4 regions of the Streptomyces sp. NPDC056987 genome follow, and region 1 is predicted to be linked to each of the others. Evidence: riboswitches for the same ligand, from Rfam matches in the RefSeq annotation. Region 1 holds a riboswitch; each other region holds the start of a gene.
The links. A riboswitch is a leader RNA that binds a small molecule or an ion and turns the genes downstream of it on or off. The one in region 1 is predicted to bind cyclic di-AMP.
Positions count from the first base shown of each region.

Region 2: it holds a riboswitch for cyclic di-AMP, as region 1 does, so the genes downstream of both, ACFTZC_RS36430 (transglycosylase family protein) here and ACFTZC_RS21170 (peptidoglycan DD-metalloendopeptidase family protein) in region 1, are expected to answer to the same signal.
Region 3: it holds a riboswitch for cyclic di-AMP, as region 1 does, so the genes downstream of both, ACFTZC_RS25620 (M23 family metallopeptidase) here and ACFTZC_RS21170 (peptidoglycan DD-metalloendopeptidase family protein) in region 1, are expected to answer to the same signal.
Region 4: it holds a riboswitch for cyclic di-AMP, as region 1 does, so the genes downstream of both, ACFTZC_RS35730 (M23 family metallopeptidase) here and ACFTZC_RS21170 (peptidoglycan DD-metalloendopeptidase family protein) in region 1, are expected to answer to the same signal.

Region 1 covers NZ_JBHURV010000018.1:18,331-22,533, forward strand. Annotated here, with positions in the region: gene ACFTZC_RS21160 (STM4011 family radical SAM protein) at 1-581, shown strand, start outside; gene ACFTZC_RS21165 (SGNH/GDSL hydrolase family protein) at 655-1,479, opposite strand; gene ACFTZC_RS21170 (peptidoglycan DD-metalloendopeptidase family protein) at 1,663-2,658, opposite strand; cyclic di-AMP (ydaO/yuaA leader) riboswitch at 2,663-2,828, opposite strand; gene ACFTZC_RS21175 (tyrosine-protein phosphatase) at 3,268-4,080, shown strand; gene ACFTZC_RS21180 (DUF6126 family protein) at 4,133-4,203, opposite strand, start outside.
Region 2 covers NZ_JBHURV010000048.1:17,474-21,676, reverse strand. Annotated here, with positions in the region: gene ACFTZC_RS36440 (cytochrome P450) at 1-293, shown strand, start outside; gene ACFTZC_RS36435 (transglycosylase family protein) at 439-1,281, shown strand; cyclic di-AMP (ydaO/yuaA leader) riboswitch at 2,159-2,331, shown strand; gene ACFTZC_RS36430 (transglycosylase family protein) at 2,339-3,067, shown strand; gene eno (phosphopyruvate hydratase) at 3,289-4,203, shown strand, end outside.
Region 3 covers NZ_JBHURV010000024.1:50,661-54,863, reverse strand. Annotated here, with positions in the region: gene ACFTZC_RS25630 (M16 family metallopeptidase) at 1-249, shown strand, start outside; gene ACFTZC_RS25625 (M16 family metallopeptidase) at 267-1,649, shown strand; cyclic di-AMP (ydaO/yuaA leader) riboswitch at 1,858-2,020, shown strand; gene ACFTZC_RS25620 (M23 family metallopeptidase) at 2,033-2,827, shown strand; gene ACFTZC_RS25615 (GntR family transcriptional regulator) at 3,044-3,751, shown strand; gene ACFTZC_RS25610 (HPr family phosphocarrier protein) at 3,936-4,203, opposite strand, start outside.
Region 4 covers NZ_JBHURV010000046.1:23,155-27,357, forward strand. Annotated here, with positions in the region: gene ACFTZC_RS35720 (PrsW family intramembrane metalloprotease) at 1-468, shown strand, start outside; gene ACFTZC_RS35725 (aldo/keto reductase) at 524-1,468, opposite strand; gene ACFTZC_RS35730 (M23 family metallopeptidase) at 1,557-2,606, opposite strand; cyclic di-AMP (ydaO/yuaA leader) riboswitch at 2,618-2,772, opposite strand; gene ACFTZC_RS35735 (PP2C family protein-serine/threonine phosphatase) at 3,021-4,181, opposite strand.

The DNA of each region.
Region 1 (4,203 bases):
TCCAGACGAATCTCAGCTTCCGCACCCGGTGGCTGGCCGACGCCGACCCGGCGAAGCTCGCCCTGTGGTGCACGTACCACCCGGGGCAGACGCCGTACGACCGCTTCCTGGCGAAGGCCCACGAACTGGCGGAGCGCTCCGTCCGGTTCAGCGTCGGGGTCGTCGGCCTCGACGCGCATCTGGAGCACGCCCGCCGGCTCCGCGCCGAGCTGCCGCCGCACGTCTATCTGTGGATCAACGCGGCGGAGGGGCACACGTACACGGACGAGGAGGCCGCGCGGTGGACGGAGCTGGACCCGCTGTTCCCGTACAGCCGCCATCCGCACCGCTCGGCGGGGCTGCCGTGCCGGACGGGCGAGTCGGTGATCTCGGTGGACGGCGGGGGCACGGTACGGCGCTGCCACTTCGTCCCCGCCGAGCTGGGCAACCTCTACGACGGCTCGTACCGCCGCGCACTGGCGCCGCGGGCCTGTCCCCTCGCGGTGTGCGACTGCCATATCGGCTATGTCCACCTGGAGACGCTGCCGCTGTACGACGTCTTCGCGGGCGGGGTGCTGGAGCGGATCCCGGCGGGGGCGTGAGCCGCGGGACGGAGTGAGCCGTACGGGAAGCCCTGGCGAAAGCCGTACGGGAACGCCCCGCCCCCGCGCCGCGTCAGTGTTCCAGAGGGAGAAGATCAGGGCGTTTCGCCGCGACATGGTCGCCGGACGACTCGCCGCGCAGCCTGCGTCCGATCCAGGGCACCAGGTACTCACGTGCCCAGTGGATGTCGTCGCGCCGTACTTCGAGGGTGCCGCGCGGCGGCAGCGGCGGCCACGGCTGGTCCGGGTCGGCGGGCACCTCGACGCCCAGCACCTGCCCGGCGCGCAGCGCGACCCGGGTGTGTCCCTCGGCCGACAGATGGAGCCGGTCGCCGTCCCAGGCCCGCCGGTCCTGGATGGTCCTGAGGGACCAGAGGTCGAGCACGGGGCAGCCGTAGCGGTCGGCGATGGCCCGGGTGTGCTCGTTGAACGTGGCGATCTTGCCGCGCAGATGGCGCAGCACGGGCACGCCCCGGGTGTCGAAGCCGGTGGCCAGCATGACCGTGCCGACGGAGCCGGTGAGGTCGGCGACGGCCCGCTCGAAGCGTTCCGCCACGTCGTCGGGGTCGGTGCCGGGGCGGATGATGTCGTTGCCGCCCGCGCAGAACGTCACCAGATCCGGGGCGAGTTCCCTGGCCCGGGGTATCTGCTCCTCGACGACCTGGTCGAGGAGCCGGCCGCGTACCGCGAGGTTGGCGTAGCGGAAGTCGCCGTGGACGGGGTCGGCCGTCGCACCGGAGACCGGAAGCCGATCGGCGAGCAGGACCGCGAGCCGGTCCGCCCAGCCGACGAACAGCCCGTCGGGGCCTGGATCTCCCACACCCTCGGTGAAGCTGTCACCGATCGCCGCGTACGACCCGAATGTCTTGTCTCTTCTTGTTCTCGAATCGTCTGCCACAGCGGGACATTTTCCTCCCGGCGATGTGACCTACGCGACCGTAGGCGGGGGTTGACTCAGAGTGAGAAACACCATCGGTCAATTTTCCCTCAAGCGGGAATAGCGGAAAGCCTCGCGGCCCGGCACCGCATGGGTGCCGGGCCGCGAGGCCGAGGAAACGCGTCCGGGGGGCGACCGGACGGATCAGATGGAGACGCCGTTCTGCCGGAGGAACGCCAGCGGGTCGACGTCCGAGCCGTAGTCCGGGCCCGTCCGGATCTCGAAGTGCAGGTGCGGTCCCGTCACGTTGCCGGTGGCGCCGGAGAGGCCGAGCTGCTGGCCGGTGGAGACGCTCTGGCCGGCCGAGACGGAGAGGGAGGAGAGGTGGGCGTACTGGGAGTACATGCCGTTCTCGTGCCGGATGACGACCTGGTTGCCGTACGAGCCGCCGTTGCCCGCGGTGACGACGGTGCCCGCGCCGACCGCCTTCACGGTGGTGCCGGAGGGGGCCACGAAGTCCACACCGGTGTGGTAGCCGCTGGACCAGCTTCCGCCGGCGGCGCGGTAGGCGGTGCCGACCCCGATGCCGTCGACCGGCAGGGTGAAGCCGGACGCGCTGCTCTGTGCCGCGGAGTCGGCGGCGGGCGCCTCGCTCCGGTCCGTGGAGGGCTTGGCGGACGAGGAGTCCCTCGACGGCTTGGCCGACTCCGCCGACGCGGTCGACTCGGCGGGCTTGGCCACCCTGGAGGACTTCGAGGCCCTGGTGGGCGCCTCCGAGCGGACGGCCGGGGCCTTGCCGTTGATGGTGAGCTTGAGGCCGGGGTGGATCAGCCCGGGATCGTCGCCGACGGCGCGGCGGTTGTCCTCGTACAGCCGCTGCCAGCCGCCCCGGACCTGCTGCTCCGCGGCGATCTTGGAGAGGTAGTCGCCCGCGACCACCGCGTACGTACGCACGGTGGTCCCGGCGGTCCGGCTCACCTGCGTGGCGGCCGCCCCCTGCGGCGCGGCGGCCGGCGCGGACTGCGGCGCGGTGGCGGGCGCGGCCTGCGGGACGGCGGCCGGCGCGGCCTGCTGTGCCGCGTGCGCGCCGGTGGCGCCGATGAGCGGCAGCGCGATGGCGGCGCCGCCCGTGCCGGCGGCGATGAAGCCCCGGGAGAACGGATTGGTCCTGGGGCGGCGGTGCTTACCCTTCGCGGGCATGGCGAATTCCTCTCCGGCGCCTACGAGGTGAGCTGTCGGGTTCGGGCTGGAGCTGCCCGGCCGCGCGTGGTGCGCGACTTCACCCCGAGCCGTCCCTGATGTCGGAACATCGGAACGGCGTACTACCTGGGTCCCCCGCTCCTGCCACGCGTGATGGGTGGATGGTGTCCCCGAGGCGGCGGCAGGATTCGGCGTTCCGCTCGGATTGAGGGTGAACGTAGGCGAGTGGGACGGCCGGAACAAGCCACCCTTTTCCCCCGGCGACGCGCCCTTCCTTCCGCACCGAAGATCGCCCGTCACCCTGCGTGGAGACCGCTCTCCAATTCCCTTTCGAGGTGGCCCTTCCCTTTCGCACCGTCACCACGGAACGTCACGGATATGATCCTGCTCACCAGCCGGAGCCCACCTCCCCCGCGACCGGGGCAGGTTATGCGGAATCAGTCAATCCGGACAGAGCACCGTTTGGGCGTTTTCTCCCCACTCGCCCCATCCTGATCCGTGGGCTCCCCGCCCTCTCCGCCGCACTGATGAGCACACCGGCCGATGTCGTAGGGTCGGGGACCGACTCCGCCGGCGAGCAGCGCCGACGGCAGACACGGAGGAGCAGGCGTGACGCAGCAGTCGCCGCAGGTCCCGTCCACCGAGCCCGAGCTGTCCGGAGTACGCAACTTCCGTGATGTCGGCGGCCTGCCGACCGTGGACGGACGCCGGGTGCGGTACGGCGCGCTCTACCGCAGCGGTCATCTCGCCCACGCCACCGCCGACGACTCCGCCTTTCTCTCCGCTCTCGGTCTGCACACGATCTTCGACTTCCGCAATTCCGCCGATGTCAAGCTCGACGGCGCGGATGTCGAACTGGCGGGCGTGCGCCATGTGAACATCCCGCTCTCCGACCCGGCCGAAGGCGCCCAGTTCTGGCGGATGGTCCGGGACGGCGACCTCGACCAGCTCCGCTCGCTCCTCGCGGACGGCAGAGCGGCGGCCCGGATGACCGCCTCGTACCGCGCGATCATCACGGAGCGCACCGCCGAGCACAGCCGCCTGCTGCACGCGCTGGCCGAGGACAGCGTCCCCGCGCTGCTGCACTGCGCGGCGGGCAAGGACCGCGCCGGGCTCTCCGTCGCCGTGTCGCTGCTCGCGGTCGGCGTCGAACCGGACGCGATCACGGCCGACTACGTCAAGTCGAACGACCCGCACCGCCGCTACGCCTTCCGCCGCAGCGACCGGTCACCCGCCGGAAGGTCCGGCGAGGTGATGGAGCTGCTCAGCCCGCTCTTCGATGCCCGCGCCGCCTATCTCGACGCCGCGTTCGAGACCATCGGCACGACCTGGGGCTCCACCGACCGCTATCTCTCCAACGGCCTCCGGCTCGCGCCCGAGACCCGTGAACGGCTGCGCGCCCGCCTCCTGGACCAAGGCTGACGCCACGGCGGGAGACGGCGCCGAAAGCCGAAAGCCCCTGGGCCGAAAGCCGCTACCGCCCCTGGGCCCCGACGTGGAAGAGGAGGTAGAGGAAGCCCGCGAAGAGATGGCCGGCCACCAGAT
Region 2 (4,203 bases), on a different contig from region 1:
TTCTCGTCGTGCTGGCCGCGGCCGACCGCGACCCCGAGCGCTTCCGCGACCCCGACGCGCTCGACCTCGGGCGCCGTGACAATCAGCACCTCGGGTACGGGCACGGCATCCACTACTGCCTCGGCGCGCCGCTCGCCCGCGTGGAAGGGCAGACCGCGATCGCCACGCTTCTGAAACGGCTTCCGGATGTGCGGCTTTCGGAAGAACCTTCCGATTTGCGGTGGCGTGGCGGGCTCATCATGCGGGGATTGCGCACGCTTCCGGTGCAGTTCACGCCATTGTCCGGCCGATAATTTTACTGACGCATCGTCAATACTGTGACTTTCACGTGATCTCTGCTGCATCGACTTGTGACAAGCATTCGAGTACCGCTACGTTCACGTCGACCCGGTAACACCATGCCGGAGTTGAATTGACTGTCACACGGAAGGCAACCGCATGTCCGGGAACGGCCGACACCGTCGACCTCGTCAGGCCCCAGCTCTTCTCGTCGCCGCCGGGGTGGCCGGATCCGCGATCGCGATCCCGTTGCTCGGAGCCGGCGCCGCCAGCGCGGCGGACTCCTCGACCTGGGACCGCGTGGCGGGGTGCGAGAGCGGCGGCACGTGGAGCGCGAACCTCGGTAACGGGTACTACGGCGGGCTCCAGATGTCCCAGGAGACCTGGGACGAGTTCGGGGGCGGCGACTACGCCGAGCGCCCCGACCTGGCCAGCCGCTCGCAGCAGATAGCCGTGGCCGAGAAGGTCTTCGAGGCCCAGGGGGCGAAGGCGTGGTCCAGCTGCGCCGCCGTCTCCGGGCTGACGGAGGCGGTCGGCGGTGCGGTCGGCGGCATCGTGGAGGGGGTGACGGGTGGCGGCAACAGCACCGACCCGTCCGGTACCCCGTCGGGCAGCCCCTCCGGGGACGCCTATCCGTCCGGTGACGCCGTGACGGACCCGGGCGCGGAGGCGGGCGCGGACGGCAAGACCTCCCCGGAACCCAGCACCAGCCCGAGCCCGGGTGCCACCGGCTCCGCGGCCGGTACGGACGACGCCGAGGGCAAGGACGAGGCGTCCAAGGGCAAGCACCGCGGCCAGGCGGCCGACGAGAGCGCCTCGCCGGGCACCGCGGACGAGGAGCGCGCCTCGGGCAGCCGCGCCTCCCGCGGGGCGGGCGGAGCCCGTGACGGGGCCGGGCTCACGGACGGTGTGGAGCGCGAGGTCGAGAAGGTCGTCACCACGGTCGGCGGCCACCTCTCCCTGGCGACCGGCGGGCAGAAGGTCGTCGGCGGCTGGGTCTGAGCAGCCGGCAGCCCGGCAGCAAGTCCTGGGAAGCCGCGCCTCCACGACGGGGGCGCGGCTTCCGCGTTCCCGGAGCCGTCCCGAAGCGTCCCGAAGCCGTCCCCGAGCCGTCGTCGAGCCGCCCCTGAGCCGCCGCCCACCGGGCCCGTACGCGCGGCTTCCCGGCCGCCGTACGCACGGCTCCCGGCCCCGGAGGCGTTGGCCCCGCTGTGACCCGCGCCGGGCCGTAGCGCCCCGTTGCAGCGCCCCGCCGTAGGGCCGGGGGCGAGTGACGCCAGAGCCGGAGGGGACGAACGGAGCGAGAGGCTCCAGGGCTGTAGTCAGTGACTCCTGGGTCGGAGTGGGCGACCGGCGTGAGCGAGCCCGGCCCCCGGGCCCATGGCGGAACGGGTGACTCCGGCGCCGGGCCCGCGACCGGAACGGATGACTCCGCGACCGGAAGGGGTGACTCCGCGACCGGAGCCAGAAGTTCCCCGAATCGGAGCGCCCCGCTCCACCGCCGGAGCGGGGGAGTCCGGAACCGGTGCGGGCGAGTGCCGTTGAACGGCGCCCCGTTGACGCCTCCTCGGCTGCGTCCGTACTGGCCAGAGCCTCCGATCTCCGCCCGGAACGCGGGCAGTTAGCGACCGTATGTCCACTTCTGCGCAAGTGAGACAAGGGTCTCTTTGCCGCAACTCGGGCTCTTCGCCTCGCCCGTTGATCGAATCCGGTTCCCACCTGCGGAAACGTATTGTCCCTCGGAGGAGGTAAGGGCGTTTTTTCCTGGATGTGCTCCTTTGAACAACCGGCAGGGCTGTGATTACGGTCTGAACCGCTCGCACCGCGGGCCTCGTCGACCGTCACGCCGAATCCTGCCGTCGGTCGGGGGGAGTAATCGTCGCTTCGAGCGCCGAAGGCAGGAGCGGGGGACCCATAGGTTTGCGCCGGGCCCGGCCGTCGAGAGACGGGCGGTGACCGGCTAGGGGTGAAGCCGCGTGTGCGAACACGCGGCCGGGCAACTCATTGGCCCGAACCCGACAGCTCACCTCGTAGGCGTCGGTGAGGAGATGTGTTCATGCTGCTGCGTTCCAGCAAGGCCAAGCACCGCCGCCCGTCCATGGCCGTCCGCTACGCCACCCTCGCCGGGATCACCGGCGCGGCCGTCGCGGCTCCGCTGATCGGTGCCACCGCCGCCTCCGCCGCCACCGCCTCCGAGTGGGACCGGGTCGCCCAGTGCGAGTCCGGGGGCAACTGGTCGATCAACACGGGCAACGGCTTCTACGGCGGCCTGCAGTTCACCCCTTCCACCTGGGCCGCGTACGGCGGTACCGCCTACGCCCCCCGCGCCGACCAGGCCTCCAAGTCCCAGCAGATAGCCGTCGCCGAGAAGGTCCTCGCGGGCCAGGGCAAGGGCGCCTGGCCGAGCTGTGGCGTGGGCCTCTCGGGCGCCGCGTACAGCGGCGGCTCGGGCTCCGGTTCCAGCTCCGGCAGCTCCAGCTCCGGTTCCTCCAGCTCGGACAACAGCGGTTCCAGCAACTCCGGTACGCAGAAGTCCGCCCCCACCCGGCAGGCGCAGCCGCAGCAGTCGACCCGTGACGAGGCGCAGCCGGCCTCGCGCGGCCAGAGCCGTCCGTTCACGATCAAGAAGGGGGACGGCGAGTACAAGGTCAAGTCCGGCGACACCCTCTCCAAGATCGCCACTGCCCAGAAGGTCAAGGGCGGCTGGAAGAAGGTCTTCGACCTGAACAAGGACATCGTCCGTGACGCGGACGTCATCTACCCGGGTCAGCAGCTCCACCTGCGCTGACCCCCTCTCCCCGGCCCGGCGCGTCACCCCCGTACGCGCCGGGCCGGGCCCCGTTCCCGCCGCTGCCCGCCATCCGGTCCCGCTACCGGCGGGTAGCGGCGGTCCGTGCGAGCGGGAGTGTCTTAGGGGGCGGGCACCGGCTGGCCGATGACCCGGAGCCGGTTAGGCTCATGTCGCAAGGCCAAGAGACCCTGCACCCACGCGTCACATCCCAGAAGGAGATGCTCGTGCCGTCCATCGACGTCGTCGTAGCCCGGGAAATCCTCGACTCCCGAGGCAACCCCACGGTCGAGGTCGAGGTCGGCCTCGACGACGGCAGCACCGGTCGTGCTGCCGTCCCCTCCGGTGCCTCCACCGGTGCGTTCGAGGCCGTCGAACTCCGCGACGGAGACGCCAGCCGCTACCTGGGCAAGGGTGTCGAGAAGGCCGTCCTCGCCGTCATCGAGCAGCTCGGCCCGGAGCTGGTCGGGTACGACGCCACCGAGCAGCGCCTCATCGACCAGGCGATGATCGACCTGGACGCCACCGAGAACAAGGGCTCGCTGGGCGCCAACGCCATCCTCGGTGTCTCGCTCGCCGTCGCGCACGCCGCCTCCGAGGCGTCCGACCTCCCGCTCTTCCGCTACCTGGGCGGCCCGAACGCGCACCTGCTGCCCGTTCCGATGATGAACATCCTGAACGGTGGCTCGCACGCCGATTCGAATGTCGACATCCAGGAATTCATGATCGCCCCGATCGGCGCGGAGTCCTTCTCCGAGGCGCTGCGCTGGGGCGCCGAGGTCTACCACACGCTCAAGAAGGTCCTGAAGCAGAAGGGCCTCTCCACCGGTCTCGGCGACGAGGGCGGCTTCGCGCCCAACCTGGAGTCCAACCGCGCCGCGCTCGACCTCATCCTTGAGGCGATCAAGGAGGCCGGTTACGTCCCGGGCCGCGACATCGCGCTCGCGCTCGACGTCGCCGCGTCCGAGTTCTACAAGGACGGCAGCTACGAGTTCGAGGGGAAGTCGCGCTCGGCCGCCGAGATGACCGAGTACTACGAGGAGCTGGTCGACGCCTACCCGCTCGTCTCCATCGAGGACCCGCTCTTCGAGGACGACTGGGCCGGCTGGAAGGTCATCACCGACAAGCTGGGCTCC
Region 3 (4,203 bases), on a different contig from region 1:
CGCGCCGACGAACTGTGCCGGTTCGCCGTCCTGTTCGGCGACCCCCAGCTCGCGCTGAGCGCCGTCGACCGCGTCCTGGACATCACCGCGGACGAGGTCAGGGCCGTCGCCGCGGCGCGGCTGCGCCCCGACAACCGGGCGGTGCTGGTGTACGAACCGGTCACTCCCGACGACGTGGCGGCCACCGCCGACGCCGCCGACACCGCCGACGCCGCCGAGACCGACAAGCACGAGGGGACGGACCAGTGACCGACGCTGCCGTGACCATGGAGTTCCACCCGCGGCCGACCGCGGGCGAGGCCAAGCCCTGGGCCTTCCCCGCCCCCGGGCGCGCCACGCTCGACAACGGGCTGACGGTGCTGCGCTGCGACCGGCCCGGCCAGCAGGTGGTGGCCGTCGAGATCAATCTCGACGCCCCGCTGGACGCCGAGCCCGAAGGACTCGACGGCATCGCCACGATCATGGCGCGGGCGCTCTCCGAGGGCACCGACAAGCACAGCGCCGAGGAGTTCGCCGCCGAGCTGGAGCGCTGCGGCGCCACCCTCGACGCGCACGCGGACCACCCGGGCCTGCGGGTCTCCCTGGAGGTCCCCGTCTCCCGGCTGCTCAAGGCGCTCGGCCTGCTCGCCGAGGCGCTGCGCGCCCCCGCCTTCGCCGACAGCGAGGTCGAACGGCTCGTACGGAACCGGCTCGACGAGATCCCGCACGAGACCGCCAACCCGGGCCGGCGCGCCGCCAAGCAGCTCTCCAAGGAGCTGTTCCCGGCCGCGCTGCGCATGTCCCGGCCGCGCCAGGGCACCGAGGAGACCGTGGCGCGCATCGACGCCGCGGGCGTCCGCGCCTTCTACGAGGCGCACGTACGCCCCGCCACGGCCACCGCGGTCGTCGTCGGCGACCTCGCGGGCGTCGACCTGGACGGGATCCTCGCGGACACCCTCGGCGCCTGGACGGGCGACACGGCGGCGCCCCGGCCCGTACCGGCGATCACCGCCGACGACACCGGCCGCGTGGTCATCGTGGACCGCCCCGGCGCCGTCCAGACGCAGCTCCTGATCGGCCGGATCGGCGCCGACCGGCACGACCGTGTCTGGCCCGCGCAGGTGCTCGGCACGTACTGCCTGGGCGGCACGCTCACCTCCCGGCTCGACCGCGTCCTGCGCGAGGAGAAGGGCTACACCTACGGCGTACGCGCCTTCGGCCAGGTGCTGCGCTCCTCTGCGCCCTCCTCCCCGGACGGGGCGACGGGCGCCGCGATGCTCGCCATCAGCGGCTCCGTGGACACCGCGTCCACGGGACCGGCGCTCGACGACCTCTGGAAGGTGCTGCGCACCCTCGCCGCCGAGGGGCTCACGGACGCCGAACGCGATGTGGCCGTGCAGAATTTGGTGGGCGTCGCGCCGCTGAAGTACGAGACGGCCGCCTCCGTCGCCGGCACGCTCGCCGACCAGGTGGAGCAGCATCTTCCGGACGACTTCCAGGCACAGCTCTACGCCCGGCTGGCCGAGACGGGCACGGTCGAGGCGACGGCCGCCGTCGTCAACGCCTTCCCGGTGGACCGGCTCGTCACCGTTCTGGTCGGCGACGCGGCGCAGATCAAGGAGCCGGTCGAGGCTCTGGGAATCGGTGAAGTGACGGTTGTCACAGGCTGATTCCTCTTTCGAGGGAACCCCGGCGACCGCGGTCGCCGGGGTTCTGCTTTATGTCCGCTTTGATGGAGAGGGTGCCTGTCTGCCCTGTGGTGTGCGCTACAAAAAACCTTGTCCGTTTGGTTATTGAAAGACGAGCCGCTTAGCGTCGGTCCGGCTGTTCGCCGTTGCGCCACATCCGTGGCACCGGGCAGCCATCGCCGAGTCCCCGTCAGATGCTGTGCCCCAGCCGGTGCAGCGGGGGGAGCCGGGGACCCACGTCCCTGGGGTGAATCGGACGGCCTTCGCGGGCACACCGCGCGCGGAGGGGTCCGTAGGAGACCTTCCTGCTCCGAACCCGTCAGCTAACCCGGTAGGCGAGAGGGAAGGAAAGGACCAGCCACTCCATGGCGTTCACCCGTGCCACCGGGAAGCACCGCGCCCCGCACCGCATCACCTGCAAGGGCGCGAGCGCCGCCGGGTTCGCGACGCTGACCGCGACCGGCGTCATCGGCACCCTCGCCTCCCCGGCCCTCGCCGCAGGCACCGGCCCCGAGGCCGTCTCGGACACCGGCCTGACCCAGGTCATCGCCATCGGCGACGCCGTCGCCGGCGCGGTCGACGACCAGGCCGAGGCCCAGCGCCACGCCGCCGAGAAGGCCGAGCGGCTGAAGGCCGAGGCCAGGGCGCGCGCCGCCGCCAAGGCCGAGGCGGAGCGCAAGGCGGAGGCCCGTGCGAAGGAGCTGCGCGAGGAGCGGGAGCGCGCGGCACGGGCCGAGGAGCGCAAGCGGCTGAACACCTTCCAGCTCCCCGTCACCGGCTCCTACGTCACCACCGGCTACCACACCGGCGGTTCTCTCTGGTCCTCCGGCAGCCACTCGGGCGTCGACTTCCGCGCCGCGTCCGGCACCGCGGTCGTGGCGGTCGGCACGGGCACCGTCGTCGAGGCCGGCTGGGGCGGCTCGTACGGCAACAACATCGTCCTCAGGATGGCGGACGGCACCTACACCCAGTACGGCCACCTCTCCTCGATCGGCGTCTCCGTCGGCCAGAGCGTCGCCGCGGGCGAGCGGATCGGGCTCTCGGGCGCCACCGGCAACGTCACGGGGCCGCACCTCCACTTCGAGGCCAGGACGAGCGCCGACTACGGCTCCGACATGGACCCGGTCGCGTACCTGCGCGCGCACGGCGTCGGGGTCTGACCGCCTTCCGCCCCCTCCGCGTACCTCTCCGGGCCCGTCCGCCCACGTCTCTCCGTCGCTCCCGGTCCCTCCCGCGTGCGGGTCTCCGCCTCCGCGCTGGCCAAAAGATATCCATGGATTCCGGGCACCCATCGGAAATTCGCGTTGATTGCAATAGAGTCACGGAACAGGCGTCAATCGGCAGCGTTTCGCGCGGATTAAGGCGGAGGTTCGGACATGCGCATTCCGGCGCACTCGGTATGCACGGCCATTCGCGACGACATCGTCTCCGGACTGTTCGAGCGGGGCAGCCGGCTCACCGAGGAGCAGCTCGCGCGGCGCTACGGCGTCTCCCGCGTCCCGGTACGCGAGGCGCTGCGCACGCTGGAGTCGGAAGGCTTCGTGACCACGCGCCGCCATGTCGGCGCGTGTGTGGCCGAGCCTACGGAACAGGAGGCCGCGGACCTGCTGGAGGTCCGGCTGCTGCTGGAGCCGCTGGGCGCGGCGCGCGCCGCCCAGCGCCGCACGGAGGCCCACCTCAAGGTCCTCCGCGGCCTGGTCAGACTGGGCCAGGAGCGGGCCCGCAGGGGCCAGGGCGAGGATCTGCGCGCGCTGGGCGCCTGGTTCCACGAGACGCTCGCCCAGGCCTCCGGCAGCCCCGCGCTCACCTCGCTGCTCACCCAGCTGCGCCACAAGATCGCCTGGATGTACGTGGTCGAGCAGCCCAGCCACCCGGTGGAGTCCTGGGCGGAGCACGGCGCGATCGTGGACGCGGTGGCGCGCGGCGACGGCGAACGCGCGCGGGCGCTCACCACCCTGCACACGGAGCGCACGGTGGTGGTGTACCGGCTGCGCCGCTCCGACCGGGGGCGCGACCAGGGCCGTGACCGGGAAAAGGTGAGGGCTTCGCAACATGCCGTAAACATCGCAAGCGTACGGCATTAACAATCGCGCCGTATACAAAGAGAAAGAAATAGGTGCGGCCTATTCTTCGCTGCCCGCGCGCAGCCGCCTTCATGAAAAGCCGCCGCACCAAAAGACGCCGCACGGAAGACGGACGGAAAGACGGAGCCGTGGTCCGCGCCGAATTCGGCGGACCACGGCTCCGTCGTGGAAATACGCTCCGGGATCAGACCGTCTCGGGAAGCTCGTCGAGCCCCTCGGCGACCAGCTTCGCCAGCCGGTCCAGGGCGGCGTCCGCGCCCTCGGCGTCGGAGGAGAGCACGATCTCCTCGCCGCCCTGCGCGCCCAGTCCGAGCACCGCGAGCATCGACGCGGCGTTGACGGGGCTGCCGTCGGCCTTCGCGATGGTCACGGGGACGCCGGCGGCCGTGGCGGCGCGGACGAAGATGGAGGCGGGACGGGCGTGCAGCCCCTCGGCCCAGCCGACATTGACG
Region 4 (4,203 bases), on a different contig from region 1:
TTCGGCTTCTACGCCGTGTACGGGGCCTTCATGGTCCCGGTCTTCGGGCTGCTGACCTGGCTGGTGATCTGGAGCCGGCAGCGCGAGCTGCGGACGCTCGCGGCCGAGCTGCCCGCGTACGCCGCCGCGGGGTGGCTGGCCGCGGCCGCGCCCCCCGCGCTCTCCTCGATGCGGGCGCGCTCCATGGCGCGCGGGTTCGCGGGGCGCCACCACGGGCCCGCGGCGGCGCGTACGGTCGCGGAGTACGAGGCGTTCGCGACGTCCCTGGCGTTTCTGCGCCACCGGGCCGGACGGGACCCGGTCGGCCCGGACTTCGTGGAGCGCGAGCAGGAGCTGCTGCACCACCTGTGGGAGCGCAAGGAGATAGCCGGGCCCGCGCTGACCTACGCGGCGCGGGCCACGGGCCGGGTACGGGTGCCGCCGCCGTACATCGACTACGACGGCTACAACCCGTACCGCCAGTACTGACACCCGCCAGTACGGACACCCGCCGGTGCCGACGGGTGTCCCGGTGCCTCCTCCGTCAGGCGGAGGCGGCGGTCAGCTCCGCCAGCTCCTCCGCCGTCAGCTCCAGCTCCGTGGCCGCGAGCAGCGTCGGGAGCTGCTCGACCGTGCGCGCGGAGGCGAGGGGCGCGACGACGGTCGGCTGCGCCGCCAGCCAGGCGAGCGCGACGGTGGCGACCTCGGCGCCGCGCGCGGCGGCGATCCGGTCCAGCGCGGCGAGCACCCCGACGCCCCGCTCGGACTCCAGGTACTTGCCCGCGCTCCCGGCCCGCGCGCTCTCCACCTGGGCGCCGGGGCGGTACTTACCGGTCAGGAAGCCGGAGGCGAGGGCGAAGTACGGCACGACGGAGAGGCCGTGACGGACCGCGGCGTCCCGCAGGGGGCCCTCGTACGTGTCGCGCGAGACCAGGTTGTAGTGCGGCTGAAGGGCGACGTACCGGGCCAGCCCCTCGCGCTCCGCGAAGGCGATCGACGCGTCCAGCCGCTCCGCGCTGATGTTGGAGGCGGCGACGGCACGCACCTTGCCCTCCGTGACGAGCTGGTCGAGGGCGGTGACGATCTCCTCGACCGGGACGTCCGGGTCGTCGAAGTGCGTGTAGTACAGGTCGATGTAGTCCGTACGGAGCCGCCGCAGCGACTCCTCGGCCCCGGCCTTGATGGTGGCCGCCTTCAGCCCCTTGAACTCCGGGTGCGCGCCCACCTTCGTCGCGAGGAGCACGTCGGAGCGGTTGCCGCGCGCGGCGAACCACTCGCCGAGGACGGTCTCGGACTCACCACCGGAATGGCCGTCCACCCAGGCCGTGTAGACGTCCGCGGTGTCCACGAAGTTGCCGCCCGCGGCGGCGTACGCGTCGAGGACGGCGAAGGACTCCGTACGGTCCGCGGTCCAGCCGAAGACGTTGCCGCCGAGGGCGAGCGGGAAGACCTTGAGGTCGGAGGAGCCGAGTGTGCGCAAAGTCGTCATGCGTCACTTCAACCCCACCGCAGAGCGCCTTATTCCGTTTCGGGGCGCTCCGCGTGCTCCTGCCGCACCCGTGACCGGGGCGTCGGCCTCAGGGGTTGATTCCCTTGCCGTTCAGCCACGCCATCGGGTCGATGCCCGTGCCGCCCGCCGTGTGGACCTCCAGGTGGAGGTGGGGCCCGGTCACGTTGCCGGTCGCGCCGACGCGGCCGATGACCTCACCGGTGGAGACCTTCTGCCCGGCGCTGACGGAGAGCGAGGACTGGTGCGCGTACCAGACCTCCGTGCCGTCCTCCAGCTCCAGGACCGTGCGGTAGCCGTACGAACCCGACCAGCCGGCCGACTTGACGGTGCCGCTGTGCACGGCCTTGACCGGGGTGCCCGTCGGCGCCGCGAAGTCCAGGCCGGTGTGGTAGCCGGAGGACCAGAGGGAGCCGGACTGGCCGAAGGAGGAGGTGAGGGTGTACGAGGAGGTGGGGAGGGAGAAGCTGGCCGCCAGCTTGGCGAGACGCTCCGCCTCGGCCTTGGCCTTGGCCTCCGCCTCGGCCTTCTTCTTGGCCGCCTCGATCTTCTTCTCCGCGTCGCTCTGCCGCGCCTTGGCCTGGCTCGCGGCCTTCTCGGCGGCCGCGTCCTCCGCCGCCGCCTTCTGCGTCGCGTCGGCCTTCGCCTGCTGCCGCTCGGCCTGCTGGAGGATGCGGGCGCGCAGCGCCTCGCCGGCGTCGGTGGCGCCCTGCTCGCTGTCCGCGGCGGTCAGGCCGGCGGTGCTCAGGGGCGCGCGGGCCAGCACGTCCGACGCGGAGTCCGCGTCGTCCGACCCCAGGGAGCCCATCCCCGGCAGGGACTTGGCGTCGGGAAGGTTGTCCGCGATGGCGTCGGGCAGGGATATGGAGACCGCGGGCTTGTCCTGCGCGGTGGCGATGCCGCCCGCGCCGACGGCGGCGATGACGCCGACACCGAGGACCGTGGAGCTACGGGCGAGCCCGTTGCGCTGCTTGGCGACGCGGTGCCTGCCGCGTACGGGGCGGATGGACTCCTCGGTGGGATTCCACTCCCCCCAGGTCCCGGGAGCCTCGTTCTCACTGCCGCTGCCGAAGGAGTGGGTTTCGAAAGTGGCCGTGGGGGCAGGCTTGTTGGACGCCACTGAGGCGTGCTCCTTTCCTTCCTTCTCGCCTACCGGGTTAGCTGACGGGTTCGGAGCAGGAAGGTCTCCTACGGGTGTCCCCTGCCGCACAAGGCGGCAAGTAACTCCCGATTCACCCCAATTGGTGGTTCCCCGGTTCCCTCGCGGGATTCGGCGCACGCGCACGGTGCCATCTCTGGCGACGGCTGGGACAACCGCGCTGCGTTATCGAACGTTAATAGAGACCAGGGCCTTATTCCAAGCTGTTCCCGATGATCGTTAACGACTTCGCAACGGACGTACCGGGACACAAGAACGCGCATCCGGGCGAGTCGATCGGCGCTCGGAGCATATTGGTCCGCCTCGCATACTTGACGGTATGTCAAACCTTATGCGGAGGGACACTTATCGGTCACCATGAGTGACGCCGCCGGCTCACAACACGATCGGCATCGTCCTGCGCCGCTCCGGCTCCCCCTCCGAGGGCCGGCTGACCGCCAGCAGCGCCATGTCGTCCTGGCTGCCGCCGCCCGTGTGCCGCCGTACGTCGTCGATCAGCGCCTGGAGCATCTCGTCGGGCCCCTGGAAGATCCGCCCGTCGAGCCGCTCGCGCGGAACGTAGAAGATCCCGTGCGCGTCGCGCGCCTCGGTGAGCCCGTCCGTGTAGAAGAGCAGCGTCGCGCCGTCGGGGTACGCGGACTGCTCGGCCCGGTCGGGCCACGCGCCCAGTTCGCTCATGCCGAGCGGCAGCGCGGGGTCGTGCGCCGCCAGCATCCGTACGGCGCCGTCGTGACAGATCAGCGGCTCGGGATGGCCGCGGTTGACGAGCCGTACGACGCCCTCGCCGTGCGGGATCTCCGCCAGGACGGCCGTGGTGAACCCCTCGAAGACGTCGAGCCCGTCCCGCCGCGTCCCCTCGCGCAGGAGTGAGCGCTCCAGCCGCTGCGCGACGCCCTCCAGCGAGCTCTCCTGCTCCGCCGCCTCCCGGAACGACCCGATGATGACGGCGACCGCCTCGACCGCCTCCAGCCCCTTCCCCCGTACGTCGCCGACGACCAGCCGCACCCCGTACGGCGTGTCCTGCACCGCGAACAGGTCGCCGCCGATGAACGCGCCCTCCTGCGCCGCCTCGTACCGCGCCGCGATCCGCAGCCCGCCGATTCGCTCCGCGGGTCTGGGCAGCACGGCGCGCTGGGCGGTCTCGGCGATGACGCGGGCGGAGGCGAGCCGTTCGCCGCTGCGTCTGACGACGCCGTTGATGTAGAGCGCGAGGGCGGAGACGACGAGCACCGTCAGCAGTTCGCTGATCGACACCACCGTGGTGAGCGTGTCCGTGTGGATACGGAGCGCGATCTCGGCGAGGAGCGAGGCCACGGCCACCAGCAGGGTGCCGAGCAGCGGGAAGAACGGGGCGGCGATCAGCGGGGCGGCGGCGAAGAACGGCGCCCCGGTCACACGGGCCGGAGTCGACAGGTCGAGCGCCAACCCGCCGATGATCACCAGGGCCGGCAGGAACCGGACGAGCCGCCGCCCGGCCAGGCGCCGCGCGTACGGTCCGCCCGGCCCGCCCGGCCCGAAGGGCGCCCGGTCCGCCACCCTGCCCAGGCCGTGGCCGGGG